One region of the Aminobacter sp. P9b genome, then DNA from elsewhere that is predicted to be linked to it. Evidence: riboswitches for the same ligand, from Rfam matches in the RefSeq annotation. Region 1 holds a riboswitch; the other holds the start of a gene.

Region 1 (8,239 bases):
CGGTGAGGCCGAGATGGTCAAGCAGATAGGTGGCGCGATGCGCGTCGTCGGCCGGCCCGAGGCCAGATTCGACATAGGCGCGCACGCTGGCAAAGCCGTCCATGTCGGGCGCCTGCGGCAAATAGCGGATCGTCGCCGAGGGCTGGCGGAACACCTCGCCGTCCGTAGGCTCGACCATGCCGGCGGCGATCTTGAGCAGCGTCGACTTGCCCGAACCGTTGCGGCCGACAAGCGCGATCTTGTCGCCGGTCGAGGCCGACAGCGCCGCGCCGTCGAGCAGCGGCACGCCGCCAAAGGTCAGGCGAATGCCATCGAGATTGAGAAGCGGAGGGGCCATGTTTCAGAAATCCGAGGCAGGAAAGGGATGGGCAAGGAGCAGCGCGCGGCCACTGCCTAGCGAGACGCGCAAACTGCCGCGCACTTCGTTGGAAAGCGTCAGCGACGAGCCGAAAGGCACCTGGACGCTGTCGAGCGGCCATTTGGCGCCCTCTTCGGTGAGCCCGGAAAGCTCGGAGAAGGCAAGTACCGAAAACAGCGTACCGTCTTCATAGTCGAAGCCGGAAGTGCCAGGCAAAAGCGGATGCGCCTCCTGGCGGCCGCTGGTCAACAGAACCTCCGTGCCTGCTTCGGCAAGGCGCAGCGCCAGCGCGAGATGAAGAAAGGCGTGGTCGGCACGAGCTCCGCCAAAGGCGCCGACCAGCACCAGCGAGGTCGCCCCGCGGGCGAGCGCAGCCGCGATCGCCAGTTCGCCGTCGGTCTTGTCCTTGTCGGCGGGAAACATCTCGCGCGGCACGGAAGCGAAGCTCGGGTCGATCTCGGCGGGCGCCGAGTCGAAGTCGCCGAGCCAGAGTTCCGGCAGCAGGCCGAGCGTTGCGGCATGACGGATACCGGAATCGGCCGCGATGACGCGGCTGCCCGCGACCTGACGGTCGAGGCGCGGCGTGCGGAGGAGCTCGCCGCCGAGAAGTAGGGTGAACCGGGTCATGGCAAGCGCATTACCAGCCCGGCAGCCGAAACGGAAGGCCGCGAGGCGGCGCGTGGCCGGCAAACTACTGCTTGCGCGGCCTTCCACGCGGCTCTATTTGTGGGACCGCTCTAACGGGGTGCCTGTCACGCGCAAGCGGGCAGGCTGAGAGGCATGGAGAGTTCCGGCCAACCCGCTGAACCTGATCCGGTTTGTACCGGCGGAGGGATTAGATGCTTCGGACGCCCGGCGCTTCAAATTCCCTTTCAACACCAATGAAGGAGGCGCCGATGCGCTCGCCCGTTCTGTCCCTGACTTCCGCCCTGGCGCTCGCCGCTATTGCCTTTCCGGCCGCTGCCGAAGGCATGCTCACGGTCTACACCTATGAAAGCTTTACCGCCGAGTGGGGCCCCGGCCCGCAGGTCAAGAAGGCGTTCGAGGCCGAATGCGCCTGCGAGGTCGATTTCGTCTCGGTTGCCGACGGCGTCGCCCTGCTCAACCGCGTCAAGCTCGAAGGTGCGGCCACCAAGGCCGACATCGTACTCGGTCTCGACACCAATTTGACCGCCGAAGCCAAGGCGACCGGCCTGTTCGTGCCGCACGGTTCGGCGGGCGAAAACGTCAAGGTTCCGGGCGACTGGAAGGACGACACCTTCGTGCCTTACGACTACAGCTATTTCGCCGTCGTCTACGATACCGAAAAGCTGAAGACCCCGCCGAAGAGCCTCAAGGAGCTGGTCGAAGGCGACCCTGAGCAGAAGATCGCCATCCAGGACCCCCGCACCTCGACGCCCGGCCTCGGCCTGCTCTTGTGGGTCAAGTCGGTCTATGGCGACAAGGCACCGGAAGCCTGGGCCAAGCTCAAGGGCCGCGTGCTGACGGTCACGCCGGGTTGGAGCGAGGCCTATGGCCTGTTCACCAAGGGCGAAGCGCCGATGGTGCTGTCCTACACCACCTCGCCCGCCTACCATATGGTCGCGGACAAATCCGAGCGCTACCAGGCCGCGTCCTTCGAAGAAGGCCACTATCTGCAGATCGAGGTTGCCGGCATCACCACGACGGGCGCCAAGAACCCGCTGGCCGAGAAGTTCATGGCCTTCATGACCGGTCCCGGCTTCCAGGACGTCATCCCCGAGACCAACTGGATGCTGCCCGCCGGCAAGACCGACAAGCCGCTCAACCCGGCCTTCGACAAGCTTGTGAAGCCGGCCAAGACGCTGATCTTCAGCGCCGACGAAGTCGCCGCCAACCGCAAGGCCTGGGTCGACGAGTGGCTTGGCGTGATGAGCAAGTAAGCACGAAAAGCTCCAGCGTGAACGCCCTACGTCGCCCCCCTCTGTCCTGCCGGTCATCTCCCCCACAAGGGGGGAGATTGGCAGTGGCTTGGCCCCCGCCAAGCTGGGGTTGCAAAGTAGGAGCGGACGCAGCGACGCAGATGATCTCCCCCCTTGTGGGGGAGATGACCGGCAGGACCGAGGGGGGCGACGTAGAGCAGAACGTGGCCGTTCGGCACCTGCCCCGCTCCAACTGCTTCTAGGTCGGCATGAGCATTCGCACCTCCGATCCCCGCATCGCCGCTGGCATAATTGCGCTGGTGGCCATCGGCATCCTGATCGGCGGCGCGTTTGCCGGGCTTGGCATCGAGGCCGCGCGTAACCCGCAAGGAGCCGCAGCGGCTTTCGACGGTTATCTCTTCCGCGTCGCGCGCTTCACGCTGTGGCAGGCGCTGCTGTCGACTTTGTTGTCACTTGCGCCAGCGATCTTCGTCGCCCGCGCCCTGTCGCGGCACCCGCAGTTCCCCGGCCGCGGGCTGATCCTGCGCCTGTTTGCCGTTCCTCTCGCCTTGCCGGCAATCGTCGCAGCCCTCGGTATCCTCTCGCTCTATGGCCGCGCCGGCTATTTCGCCGAACCATTGACGGCGCTGACCGGTGGCACATGGCCTGGCATCTATGGCCTGTCAGGCATTCTGGTCGCCCATGTCTTCTTCAACCTGCCGCTGGCGACGCGGCTGATGCTCGAGGCGCTGCAGACCGTGCCGACCGACCAGTGGCGACTGGCGAGCCAACTGGGCATGGGCGCGCGGGCGAGCTTCCGGTTCATTGAATGGCCGGCAATGCGCGCAGCCCTGCCCGGCATCGCCGGACTGGTGTTCATGCTCTGCATCACCTCCTTCACCATCGTCCTGACACTTGGCGGCGGCCCGGCTGCAACGACGCTGGAAGTGGCGATCTACCAGGCGCTGCGCTTCGATTTCGACCCTGCCCGGGCGGTCGCCCTCACCGTGCTGCAAATCGCACTGACTGCCGTCGTGGTCCTGGCGCTGATGCGGCTCGGCGCCAACACGACAGGCGACGCCAACCTGCCAGTGGCACGACGTAGCTTCATCCAGGCCAAGGCCGGCGAGACCGCATTCAACGTCGCAGCCATCCTTCTTGCCCTCGTCTTCGTCGGTGGGCCGATGCTGGCGACCGTCGCCTCCGGGCTCAAGGCTGATCTCGGTCGGCTGGCCGGCGAAGCCTCCGTCCAGCGCGCAACGCTGACCAGCATCGTGCTGGCCACAATATCGGCGACGCTCGCGGCAATGATCGCGCTGGCGCTGGTCATGGCGCGCCGAGCGCTGGCAGGCAGCCGGCAGAGTGACAAAAAAACACTCCTCGAACGGTTCACCGACACCGGCGCCGGCTTCGTGCTGGTGGTGCCGCCGATCGTCATCGGCGCCGGCTGGTTCGTGCTGGTGAGGCAGTCGGTCGACGTGTTTGCGCTGGCCCCAGTCATGGTGGTCACCGTCAATGCCGTCATGGCGATGCCCTTTGCGGTTCGCGCCATCCGGCCTGCTTACGATGCGGGGAGCGAGCGCCACGAGCGGCTTTGTGCCCAGCTCGGCATTTCCGGCTGGAGCCGGTTGCGGCTGATCGACTGGCCGGTACTCAGGCGCCCGCTGGCCACCGCCTTCGCCTTTGCCATGGCGCTGTCACTTGGCGACCTTGGTGTCATCGCCCTCTTCGGCAGCGACGCCGTGCAGACGCTGCCCTATCTACTACTCGCCCGCATGGGCAGCTATCGCACAGACGACGCGGCGGGCCTGGCACTGATGCTCGGACTGTTGTGCCTGGCTTTGATGATGTTGGCCGACCGCCTCGGCAAGGAGACTTCCAGATGACCGCGACCAGTGCGGCCGTGCGCTTCGACCAAGTGGTGTTCAGCTATGCCGACACCATGGTGCGTTTCGACGTGACTTTCGCGCCCGGCGAGATCACCGCCATCATGGGACCGAGCGGGGCCGGCAAGTCGACCCTGCTCAATCTCGTTGCCGGCTTCGAGACGCCCCGCGAAGGCCGCGTGCTGATCGGCGAAACGGATGTGACCTCGGCGCCTCCTGCCGACCGGCCGGTGTCGATGGTGTTTCAGGAAAACAACCTCTTCGCCCATCTCGATGTCGCCAGCAATGTCGGGCTGGGGCGCTCGCCTGGCTTGCGCCTGGGCGCGACGGACAAGCAGGATGTAGCCAGCGCCCTTGCGCGCGTCGGGCTGGCTGGCATGGAGCACCGCCTGCCGCGCGAACTCTCTGGCGGCGAGCGCCAGCGTGTGGCCTTGGCACGCGTTCTTGTGCGCGACCGCCCGATTCTCCTGCTGGATGAACCCTTTGCCTCGCTTGGACCAGCCTTGCGCGACGACATGCTGGACCTTTTGGCAAGCGTCCAAGCAGAACGCAGGATGACCGTGCTTTTCGTGACACACCAACCCGAAGATGCGCGAAAACTCGCCGAAAACATGGTTTTCGTCGAAGCTGGAAGGGTTGCCGCGGCAGGAAAGACTGCGGATTTCTTTACAAGTTCTGGACCTGAAGCCTTCAGACACTATATCGGCAATGAACGGCAGTGACACGATCACGCCAAGTTGCCCGGAAGCGGACATAATTTACAGCCAAATCGCCATGTTCGCGGCGGCGGCCTTATTGTGTCGGCAAGGCGAGTGTGGCTACGTCCACACCATGCGGGCCTGCTTCGCCCGCATGTGTTGAATTTGAAAGGACGAGCTCTGCCCATCTGCCGCGACGGACTGACCAGGACGATAACGACACGCTGCGCGCGACTTGCCGTCGCCGTGGCGCTGTCGGCGCTTGTCGCCGGTTGCCAGGTGCTCAACTCGTCGGACGTTCGCGAATCCGGCTTCCAGCCGTCCAACAATCCGGTGACGGTCGACAATGTCTCGCGCAACGACAAGCTGGCCGAGATCGCCAAGGCCCAGCACCCGCGCATCCTGGCCACTTATGGCGGAGAATACTCCGACCCCAAGCTGGAGCGCATGGTCGCCAAGGTCGTCGGCAGCCTGACCACCGTTTCGGGCAACCCGAACCAGACCTATCGCATCACCATCCTCAACTCGCCCAACGTCAACGCCTTCGCGCTGCCGGGCGGCTACCTCTACGTGACCCGCGGACTTCTCGCGCTGGCCAACGATTCGGCCGAACTGGCCGCCGTCATCTCGCACGAGATGGGCCACGTCACCGCCAACCACGGTATCCAGCGCCAGCAGAAGGAAGCCGAGGAAGTGCTGGCGACCAAGGTCGTCACCGACGTGCTGGGTGAAAGCCCGACAGCCAAGGCAGCACTGATCCGCGGCAAGCTGAGGCTTGCCCAGTTCTCGCGCAACCAGGAGCTCGAGGCCGACGGCATCGGCATCAAGATGAGCGGCCAGTCCGGCTACGATCCGTTCGCCGCGGGTCGCTTCCTGCAGTCGATGGCCGCCTATAGCGACCTGCGCGCCGTCAGCGGCGCCACCGACGCCAGCCTCGACTTCCTGGCCAGCCATCCCAATGCGCCACAGCGTATCGACCTGGCCCAGCGCCATGCCCGCCAGTTCGGCGCTCCGGGCATCGGCAAGCGCGACCGCGATTCCTTCCTCGCCGGCATCGACGGGCTGCTGTTCGGCGACACGCCCGACGAGGGCTATGTGCGTGGAACTACCTTCCTGCATCCCAAGCTCGGCATCTCGTTCTCGGTGCCGCAGGGCTTCATCATCGACAACACCGCCGCTGCCGTCACCGCGACAGGGCCGGGCAACATGGCCATCCGCTTCGACGGCGTGACCATCGACAGCAAGCTGTCGCTGCCCGACTACGTCAAGAGCGGCTGGGTCGCCGGGCTCGATCCGGCAAGCGTCCGCTCGGAAACGATCAACGGCAACGAGGCGGCGTTTGCCCGCGCCAGCGCCGAAGGCTGGCAATTCGACATCATGGTGATCCGCGCCGGCGCACAGGTGTACCGCCTGCTGACGGCGGCTCCAACCGCCAGTCCCAATCTCGACGCGGTCGCCCGCTCGGTGAGTTCCAGCTTCCAGGTCATGACGGCTGCGGAAAAGGCTGCGCTCAAGCCGCTGCGCATCCGCGTCGTCACCGTGCAGCCGGGCCAGAACATGGGGGCGCTCGCCGCCAGCATGGTCGGCGTCGACCGCAAGCTCGATCTGTTTCGGGTGTTGAACGCGCTCGCCCCCGGAGCCACCGTTTCGGCCGGCGACAAGGTCAAGGTCGTCACCGACAGGTAGTCAGCTACGCGGCCAGGAATGCCGAGTTCTGCCGCACAAGGGCCGACTTCAGCTTTTCCATGGCACGGGTTTCGATCTGTCGAACCCGCTCCTTGGAGATACCGAGCGTAGTGCCCAGCTCTTCCAGCGTCGCGCCCTCCTCGCTCAGCCGGCGCTCCTCGATGATCTGCAGTTCGCGCGCGTTGAGCACGCCGAGCGCGTCGTGCAGCCAGCCCGACCGCCGTTCGATATCGATCGCATCGCCGACGAGTTCATCCGGCAATGGATCGTCGGAGACCAAAAGATCCATGCGCTCGCCTGCATCGCCATCGTCGCTTAGCGGCGCGTTGAGCGAGGTATCAGGCACCGACAGGCGCATGTCCATCATGGCGACGTCCGCTTCCGACACCCCGAGCGCCAAGGATATTTCCTGATAGGCCGAACTGTTGCCGAGCGGACCGCCACCCTGTGCAAGGCGCGCGCGCATGCGGCGCAGGTTGAAGAACAGTGATTTCTGGGCCGAGCTCGTGCCGCCCCTGACGATCGACCAGTTGCGCAGGATGTAGTCCTGCATGGAAGCCCGTATCCACCAGCTGGCATAGGTCGAAAAGCGCACTTCCCGCTGCGGGTCGAAGCGCGCGGCAGCCTCGAGCAGCCCGACATGGCCTTCCTGGATGAGATCGCCAATCGGCAGTCCATAGCGCCGGAACTTGACCGCCATGGCGATGACGAGGCGCATATGGGCGGTGGTGATGCGGTTCAGCGCGTCCTGGTCGTGCTGTTCTTTCCAGCGGATCGCCAGTTCCAGCTCTTCGCCACGTTCCAGATAGGGCGCGCGCGACGCGGCCCGCAGCATCATCTGTTCGCCAGCAAGGCCTGCCCGGTCCATATACATGCTTCGCCCCTTGTTGCGTGAGCAAGCCGGGCGCACCGTGAATGCGGACGCTGCCCCGCAAGGCTATTAACGCAAGATGCCGGACAATGTTCCACAAGGGCCGGGCACAGCGCATGTGCGTAGATTCAGATTCCAACAACGATGCATAATTGAAATTTCATTCCTTATCTTGACCGCCGGCATCTGCGAGATTGCACCCAATCACAACTTCGCCGGCCCTCGTTGCCGGCCCAAAATCGGGATCGCATGAAATGAACTGGTTGAAATCGCTGGCCGTTGCCGCAACGCTCCAGATTGTAGCCGTTGGCGCAAGCCACGCAGGCGAGAACCTCAATGAGATCAAGGCTGCCGGCGTGTTCAAGATCGGCACCGAAGGCACCTATGCGCCATTCACCTATCATGACGCCTCGGGCGCCCTGGTCGGCTTCGACGTCGAGATTGGTCGCGAGATCGCCAAGCGCCTCGGCGTCAAGGCCGAATTCCTCGAAGGCAAGTGGGACGGCCTGATCGCCGGCATCGACGCCAAGCGCTACGACGCCGTCATCAACCAGGTCGGCATCACCGAGGCGCGCCAGGCCAAGTACGACTTCTCCGAGCCCTACATCACGTCCAAGGCCGTTCTCATCGTCAGCGGCAAGAACGAGGACATCAAAGGCTTCGCCGATCTCAAGGGCAAGAAGTCGGCCCAGTCGCTGACCAGCAATTTCGGTAAGATTGCCGAAGCCAATGGCGCCGAACTCGTCGGCACCGACGGCTTCGACCAGTCGATCCAGCTGGTGCTCAACGGCCGCGCCGACGCCACCATCAACGACAGCCTGTCCTTCTACGACTTCAAGAAGCACAAGCCCGACGCAGAC
Region 2 (8,239 bases), 240 kb from region 1:
GGGCACCAGGCGCTCGATCCAGACGGCGGAACCGACAATGAGGTAGAACGGGTCGAGCTTCATGAAAATGCTGCCATGCCGATGATGGGGGTTGATGGGACGGCCATGTCGCGCGGTTCGAGCGGGCCGGCGAGGAATGCTTGCCGTCCGGCCTCGACCGCCTTGCCGAAGGCCGCGGCCATGGCGACCGGATCGCCTGCCTTGGCAACGGCGGTGTTGAGCAGTACGGCGTCGTAGCCGAGTTCCATGACGGTGGCCGCATGCGAGGGGCGGCCGATGCCGGCGTCGACGATCAGCGGCACGTCGTGGAAATGGCCACGCAGGCTGCGCAATGCGTCAAGATTTTGAGGCCCCCGCGCGGACCCGATCGGCGCACACCAGGGCATCAACACCTTGCAACCGGCGTCGAGCAGGCGTTCGGCGACGACCAGATCGTCGGTCGTGTAGGGAAAGACCTCGAAGCCGTCGGCGGATAGGATCTTTGCCGCCTCAACCAGCCCGAACACGTCTGGCTGAAGCGTGTCGTGATTGCCGATGACCTCGAGCTTGATCCAGTTCGTTGCAAAGACCTCACGCGCCATGCGCGCCGTCGTCACCGCCTCCTTGACCGAATGGCAGCCGGCGGTGTTGGGCAAGACGCGGACGCCGAGCGACTGGATCAGCGACCAGAATTGTCCGCCCGTCTTGCCGCCCGAGGTTTCGCGCCGCAGCGATACTGTTACGATGTCGACGCCCGACGCCCTGATCGCCTCGGCCATGATGGCGGGCGAGGGGTAGAGTGCGGTGCCGAGGAGCAGGCGGGAGGAGACCTGTTGTCCGTAGAGTTCGAGCATGGTTCACCCTCCCTTCATCGGTGCTAGGATTTCGATGCGGTCGCCATCCGCCAGCGCGCAGCCGTCGCGTTCCCTGGCCGGCACGACCTCGCCATTGAGGGCCGTGGCGAGCCAGCCGCCTTCGTAGTCGAGCTCGGCAAGGAGGGCCGCCAGTGTGCCGGACGCGACCTCGTGATTTTCGCCGTTAACGGTGAGCTTCATGGACGAGCTCCTTCTTCGTCTCGTGGCCCAGGATCATGTTGGAAGCCTGCCGCGCCATTGCAGGAGCGAGCAGGAAGCCGTGGCGATAGAGGCCGTTGATGCGGATTTTGTTTCCGTCGCGCTCGACGCGCGGCAGGTTGTCGGCAAAGGCCGGCCGCACGCCGACGCCGGTTTCGACCAGTTCGGCCTCGCCGAACGCCGGATGCAGGGCATAGGCGGCGTTGAGCAGTTCCATCACCGAGCGCGCGGTGATCGGCCCCGCCGCCTCGCTTTCGATCATCGTCGCGCCAACCACAAACAGGTTGTCGGAGCGCGGCACGACATAGACGGGGATGCGCGGATGCAACAGTCGCACCGGCCGCGCCAGCGAGACCTCCGATGTCCTGAGAATCAGCATCTCGCCACGCACACCGCGCAAAGTAGGTTGCGCGGCGGCTATGCCAGTGCAGTCGGCCTCGAAATCCGCCATGTACGGTTTCGATGCGGTGCCATAGCCAAACTCGAAGCGCACGCCCATCTGCACGAGCTTCTCTTGTAGCCCGGGCAGCGCCTTGCGCGGGTCGAGATGCGCTTCCCCGGCAAAGAACAGCGCGCGCCCGAAGCGGCTCTCGAGGTCTGGCTCGAGCGCTGCTATCGCCTCGGTGTCCAGTGAGCGAAACCCCGATGTGCGGCGGCTGAAGCGGTCGAGTTCGGCCGCGTCCCGTGCCGGCGCGACCACCAGTGTGCCGTTGCGGATGACGTGGCCTGGCAGGGCGTTCTCCCACCAATCGGCGGCACCGCGCCCGAGCGAAAGCACCGCCTCTTCGGCGCTCTCGCGCTCGCACCAGGGCGCCAGCATGCCGCCGGCCTGCCATGAGGCATTGCCGGCGATCTGCCTGCGTTTCTCGATCACGGTCACGCTTGCGCCGCGTGTCGCCAGCTCAAACGCGAGCGTCAGCCCGGCGACGCCCGCACCGTGGATCAGCACCTTCATGGCTGGTCTGCCGTCTCCGCGGGTTCGGCGCTTTCCACGGCCATGTAGAGGTCGCCGCCGTCGCGGTACTTTGCCGCCATCGCCGCCAGCCCTTCCTTCTGTGCCTCGGCGCGGATGTCGTGGGAGATCCGCATCGAGCAGAATTTCGGGCCGCACATGGAACAGAAATGCGCCACCTTGTGCGCTTCCTTGGGCAGGGTCTGGTCGTGGTAGGAGCGTGCCGTTTCCGGGTCGAGCGAGAGGTTGAACTGGTCCTCCCAGCGGAACTCGAAGCGTGCCCGCGACAGTGCGTCGTCCCTGACCTTGGCCGCCGGATGGCCTTTGGCGAGGTCCGCTGCGTGGGCCGCGATCTTGTAGGTGATGACGCCCACCTTGACGTCGTCGCGGTCGGGCAGGCCAAGATGCTCCTTGGGCGTGACGTAGCAAAGCATGGCCGTGCCGAACCAGCCGATCATCGCCGCACCGATGCCCGAAGTGATGTGGTCGTATCCCGGCGCGATGTCGGTGGTGAGCGGTCCAAGCGTGTAGAAGGGCGCCTCGCCGCAGACCTCGAGCTGCTTGTCCATGTTCTCCTTGATCTTGTGCATCGGCACGTGGCCGGGACCCTCGATCATCACCTGGCAGTCCTTGGCCCAGGCGATCTTGGTGAGCTCGCCCAGCGTCTCCAATTCGGCGAACTGGGCGGCGTCGTTGGCGTCGGCGATCGAACCGGGGCGCAGGCCGTCGCCGAGCGAAAAGGCGACGTCATAGGTCCGGCAGATGTCGCAGATCTCCTCGAAATGCTCGTAGAGGAAGCTCTCCTTGTGGTGGTGCAGGCACCACTTGGCCATGATCGAGCCGCCGCGCGAGACGATGCCGGTGACGCGGTCGACGGTCAGGTGGATGTAGGACAGGCGCACGCCGGCATGGATGGTGAAGTAGTCGACGCCCTGCTCGGCTTGTTCGATCAGCGTGTCGCGGAACACTTCCCAGGTCAGGTCCTCGGCGATGCCGTTTACCTTCTCAAGCGCCTGGTAGAGCGGCACCGTGCCGATCGGCACCGGCGAATTGCGGATGATCCAGTCGCGGATGTTGTGGATGTTGCGGCCGGTGGACAGGTCCATCACCGTATCGGCACCCCAGCGGGTCGCCCACACCATCTTCTCGACTTCCTCGGCCATCGACGAGGTGACGGCCGAATTGCCGATATTGGCGTTGATCTTGACCAGGAAATTGCGGCCGATGATCATCGGCTCGCTCTCGGGGTGGTTGATGTTGGAGGGGATGATGGCGCGGCCGCGGGCCACCTCGTCGCGGACGAATTCCGGCGTGACGAAATCGGGAACGGCGGCACCGAAGCTCTCGCCATCGCGCTCGAGTTTTGCCTTGAGCTGCTCGCGGCCGAGGTTCTCGCGGATGGCGACGAATTCCATTTCGGGCGTGACGATGCCGGCGCGGGCATAGGCAAGCTGGGTGACGGCGCGGCCGCCTGTGGCGCGCAGCGGCGCGTTGCGCACCGGGAATTCGGGCGTCAGCCGCTCAGCCGAGACGAAGCCGTTGTCCTCGGCCTTGACCGTGCGGCCGTCGTAGCGCTCGACGTCGCCGCGGGCGAGGATCCAGTCTTCGCGCAGCCGCGGCAGGCCGCGCTCGATGTCGGTATTCACGCTCGTGTCGGTGTAGGGGCCGGACGAATCGTAGACGGTGACCGGCGGCTCGCCGGCGCTCGGGTGGACCGAGATTTCGCGCATCGGCACGCGGATGCCGGGGTGTAGCGTCCCGGGTTTGTGGACTTTCTTCGAGGCGGGCAGTTCGCCTGTCGTGACTGTCGGGGTGTGGGCATTCATGAGTGAGTCTCCGGTGCAATGGAGACCCAGTTCGTGCGATGAGGAGGAGGTGAGGTTTTGCCTGGGGACTTCGGGCGGGAACCCGAATGCCAAAGCCGGATTGCCCGGCCCGCAGCGCCTCGCACCGTCCCTACGCCAGTGTGAACTGGATCAGGTTCAACGGGTCACTGCGCTGCGCGAGCCAGCAGTATCTCAGCCCCTTGTCGGGACCCCCCTGGTGAGGCCGGCAACATGGGCGACGAATGCCGGTGCTGTCAACGGCCTTTCGCAGAGGCCGAGAGAATGCCAAAGTCCTGGTGTCGGGCCCCATTGCGGTTACCGATGCGATCGGATAATAGGTCAGTGTTACTGACATAAATTGTCTGGTGCTTGCGGTGTCCGGGGAGGACGTTCGGCCCGCTGGCAAGACAGGAGGAGCATCCGTGACGGACAATCCCTCGCCGCTCAAGTTCCACGTGCCCGAGCCCGAAGTGCGGCCGGGCGGCACACCCGATTTTTCCAACGTGCCGATCCCCAAGGCGGGTTCGGTCGACCGGCCGCCGGTCGACGTCGATCCCAGGACGATCCGCGATCTCGCTTATTCGATCATCCGCGTGCTCAATCGCGAGGGCGATGCTGTCGGGCCATGGGCAGGCACGCTGACCGACGAGGAACAACTCGACGGCCTGCGCCACATGATGACGCTGCGCACCTTCGATGCGCGCATGCAGATGGCGCAGCGCCAGGGCAAGACCTCGTTCTACATGCAGCATATGGGCGAGGAGGCGGTGAGCTGCGCCTTCCGCAAGGCGCTCAATCCCGGCGACATGAATTTTCCGACCTATCGTCAGGCCGGCCTGCTGATCGCAGGCGGCTATCCGATGGTCGACATGATGAACCAGATCTATTCCAACGAGAAGGATCCGCTGAAGGGCCGGCAGTTGCCGATCATGTATTCGGCCAAGGAGCACGGCTTCTTCTCGATCTCCGGTAACCTGACGACCCAGTACATCCAGGCGGTCGGCTGGGCGATGGCGTCGGCGATCAAGGGCGACACCAAGATCGCGGTCGGCTGGGTCGGCGACGGCGCCACGGCGGAAAGCGATTTCCATGCCGCGCTCGTCTTCGCCTCAACCTACAAGGCGCCCGTGATCCTCAATATCGTCAACAACCAGTGGGCGATCTCGACCTTCCAGGGTATCGCCCGTGGCGGCTCGGGCACGTTTGCGGCGCGCGGCCTCGGCTTCGGCATTGCTGCTCTGCGGGTCGACGGCAACGACTATCTCGCCGTCCACGCCGTGGCGAAATGGGCGGCGGAACGCGCCCGCAGCAATCTCGGGCCGACGCTCGTCGAATACGTCACCTACCGCGTCGGGGCGCACTCGACATCAGACGATCCCTCCGCCTATCGGCCCAAGACCGAGTCGGATGCCTGGCCGCTGGGCGACCCGGTGATCCGGCTCAAGAACCATCTGATCAGGCGCGGCCTGTGGTCCGACGAGCGCCACAAGCAGACCGAGGCCGAAATCCTCGAGGCGGTCATATCGGCGCAGAAGGAAGCCGAGAGCCACGGCACCCTGCATGCCGGCGGCAAGCCGTCGACGCGCGACATGTTCGAAGGCGTCTATGCCGAGATGCCGCCGCATCTCCGTCGCCAGCGCCAGAAGGCGGGAGTGTAGCCGATGCCGCGCATGACAATGATCGAGGCCATCCGCAGCGCCATGGATGTCGCCATGGGCCGCGACGACAATGTCGTCGTTTTCGGCGAGGATGTCGGCTACTTCGGCGGCGTCTTCCGCTGCACCCAAGGGCTGCAGCAGAAATATGGCCGCTCGCGCTGCTTCGATGCCCCTATCAGCGAGCTTGGCATCGTCGGTGCCGCCGTCGGCATGGCCGCCTACGGCCTCAAGCCTTGCATCGAAATTCAGTTCGCCGACTACGTCTATCCAGCATATGACCAGATCGTTTCGGAAGCGGCACGGTTGCGTTACCGCTCGAATGGCGAATTCACCTGCCCGATCGTCGTCCGCATGCCCACCGGTGGCGGCATCTTCGGCGGCCAGACGCACAGCCAGAGTCCCGAGGCGCTTTTCACCCACGTGTCCGGCCTCAAGGTGGTCGTTCCGTCCAACCCGCTCGACGCCAAGGGTCTGTTGATCGCCTCGATCGAGGACCCGGATCCGGTGATCTTTCTGGAGCCGAAACGATTGTACAACGGCCCCTTTGACGGCCATCACGACCGGCCGGTTACCGCCTGGTCGAAGCACGAGCTGGGCGAGGTGCCTGATGGTCATTACACCGTGCCGCTCGGCAAGGCGGAGATCCGGCGCCCGGGCTCCGACGTCACGGTGCTCGCCTACGGCACCATGGTTTATGTCGCGCAGGCGGCGGCCGAAGAGACCGGCATCGACGCCGAGGTCATCGACCTCAGGACACTTCTGCCGCTCGACCTCGACACCATCGTCGCCTCGGTCAAGAAGACCCGCCGCTGCGTGGTGGTACATGAGGCGACGCTGACCTCCGGCTTCGGCGCCGAGCTCGTGTCGCTGGTGCAGGAAAACTGCTTCTACCATCTGGAAGCACCGGTCGCCCGCGTCACCGGCTGGGACACGCCCTATCCGCATGCACAGGAATGGGACTACTTCCCCGGCCCCAAGCGGGTCGGCGAAGCATTGATCGAAACGATGGGGGCCTGAGCATGGGCGAACATGTCATCAAGCTTCCCGACGTAGGCGAGGGCGTGGCTGAGGCCGAGCTCGTCGAATGGCACGTCAAGATCGGCGATCTCGTGCGCGAGGACGCGGTGCTCGCCGCCGTCATGACCGACAAGGCAACCGTCGAGATCCCGTCACCGGTCGATGGCGAAATCCTCTGGCTCGGTGCCGAGATCGGCGACACGGTCCCGGTCGGTTCGCCGATCGTGCGCATCAAGGTTGCCGGCGACGCACCGGCCGAAGCTGAGCCGGCCGTCGCGCTGGCTAAGGCGAAAAGCGACCTCGAAGCCACTGTTTCAGAACCTCCGAAACCAACTCCTGCGCCGGCTAAGAAGGTCGAATCCGAACCTGTTGTGAAAGCTCCGACACCGTCCGGAGCGCTCAAGCCCGCACCGCGCGCCTCGAACTTCGGCCTGCCGCGTCCCGAAGGCGAACGTCCGCTCGCCTCTCCGGCCGTCCGGCTGCGTGCCAAGGAAGCCGGCATCGACCTGCGCCAGGTCCCGGGCACCGGGCCGGCCGGGCGCGTGACCCATGACGATCTCGACGGCTTTGCCGCGCGGGGCTCGGCTGTTCCCGCTGCCGGGCTGCAGGCGAAGACCGAGGTCGAGGAGATCAAGGTCATCGGCCTGCGCCGGCGCATCGCCGAGAAGATGGCGCTGGCCAAGTCGCGCATCCCGCACATCACCTATGTCGAGGAGGTCGACGTCACGGCGCTCGAGGAGCTGCGCGCCAAGCTCAACGCCTCGAAGAAGCCGGACAGGCCGAAGCTGACGCTGTTGCCGTTCCTGATGCGCGCGCTGGTCAAGGCGGTGGCGGAGCAGCCGCAACTGAACGCGATCTACGACGACGATGCCGGCATCATCCACCGCCATGCTGGCGTCCATATCGGCATGGCGGCCCAGACTCCGGGCGGGCTGATGGTGCCAGTCGTGAGGCACGCCGAGGCGCGTGACCTGTGGGACTGCGCGACGGAGGTAAACCGCCTCGCCGACGCCGCCAAGGCAGGCACGGCGACGCGCGAGGAGCTGACCGGCTCGACAATCACCATCACTTCGCTGGGTGCCATGGGCGGCGTCGCCACGACGCCGGTCATCAACTATCCGGAAGTGGCGATCGTTGGTGTCAACAAGATCATGATCCGGCCGATGTGGGACGGCACGCAGTTCGTGCCGCGCAAGATGATGAACCTGTCGTCCAGCTTCGATCATCGCGTCATCGACGGCTGGGATGCTGCGGTCTTCGTCCAGCGCCTCAAGGCGCTGCTCGAGGCGCCGGCAATGATCTTCGTGGAGGGCTGAGGCTGTGAAGGAAATCTCCTGCAAGCTTCTCGTCATCGGCGCCGGCCCGGGCGGCTACATCTGTGCCATCCGGGCCGGCCAGCTCGGCGTCGACACGGTCATCGTCGAGGCGGTCAAGCCCGGCGGCACCTGCCTCAATGTCGGCTGCATTCCGTCCAAGGCGATGATCCACGCGGCCGATGAATATCTCAAGGTCAGCGAGATGGCCGGGGGCACCAGCCCGCTGGGCATCAGCCTGACGGCGCCGGTGCTCGATCTCGCCAGGACCGTTGCCTGGAAGGACCGCATCGTCGGTCGCCTGACCACCGGCGTTGCAGGACTGCTCAAGAAGGCCAAGGTCAAGTCGGTGCAGGGCTGGGCGCGCTTTCGCGACGGCAAGACCGTCGAAGTCGACACCGAGACCGGCCTGCAGGTGATC

Evidence for each region. A riboswitch is a leader RNA that binds a small molecule or an ion and turns the genes downstream of it on or off. The one in region 1 is predicted to bind thiamine pyrophosphate.
Region 2: linked by a shared signal. The riboswitch ahead of thiC (phosphomethylpyrimidine synthase ThiC) and the one ahead of thiB (thiamine ABC transporter substrate binding subunit) in region 1 are both predicted to bind thiamine pyrophosphate.

What each region holds. Positions count from the first base shown of each region.
Region 1 is NZ_CP150082.1:417,727-425,965, forward strand. It holds gene WHT83_RS02190 (ABC-F family ATP-binding cassette domain-containing protein) at 1-337, opposite strand, end outside; gene WHT83_RS02195 (thiamine diphosphokinase) at 341-985, opposite strand; TPP riboswitch at 1,090-1,210, shown strand; gene thiB (thiamine ABC transporter substrate binding subunit) at 1,255-2,259, shown strand; gene thiP (thiamine/thiamine pyrophosphate ABC transporter permease) at 2,508-4,124, shown strand; gene thiQ (thiamine ABC transporter ATP-binding protein) at 4,121-4,846, shown strand; gene WHT83_RS02215 (M48 family metalloprotease) at 5,069-6,508, shown strand; gene WHT83_RS02220 (RNA polymerase factor sigma-32) at 6,513-7,382, opposite strand; gene WHT83_RS02225 (amino acid ABC transporter substrate-binding protein) at 7,634-8,239, shown strand, end outside.
Region 2 is NZ_CP150082.1:179,762-188,000, reverse strand. It holds gene WHT83_RS00920 (thiamine phosphate synthase) at 1-63, opposite strand, end outside; gene WHT83_RS00915 (thiazole synthase) at 60-833, opposite strand; gene thiS (sulfur carrier protein ThiS) at 837-1,034, opposite strand; gene thiO (glycine oxidase ThiO) at 1,018-2,007, opposite strand; gene thiC (phosphomethylpyrimidine synthase ThiC) at 2,004-3,830, opposite strand; TPP riboswitch at 3,940-4,056, opposite strand; gene WHT83_RS00895 (3-methyl-2-oxobutanoate dehydrogenase (2-methylpropanoyl-transferring) subunit alpha) at 4,253-5,488, shown strand; gene WHT83_RS00890 (alpha-ketoacid dehydrogenase subunit beta) at 5,492-6,505, shown strand; gene WHT83_RS00885 (dihydrolipoamide acetyltransferase family protein) at 6,508-7,821, shown strand; gene lpdA (dihydrolipoyl dehydrogenase) at 7,826-8,239, shown strand, end outside.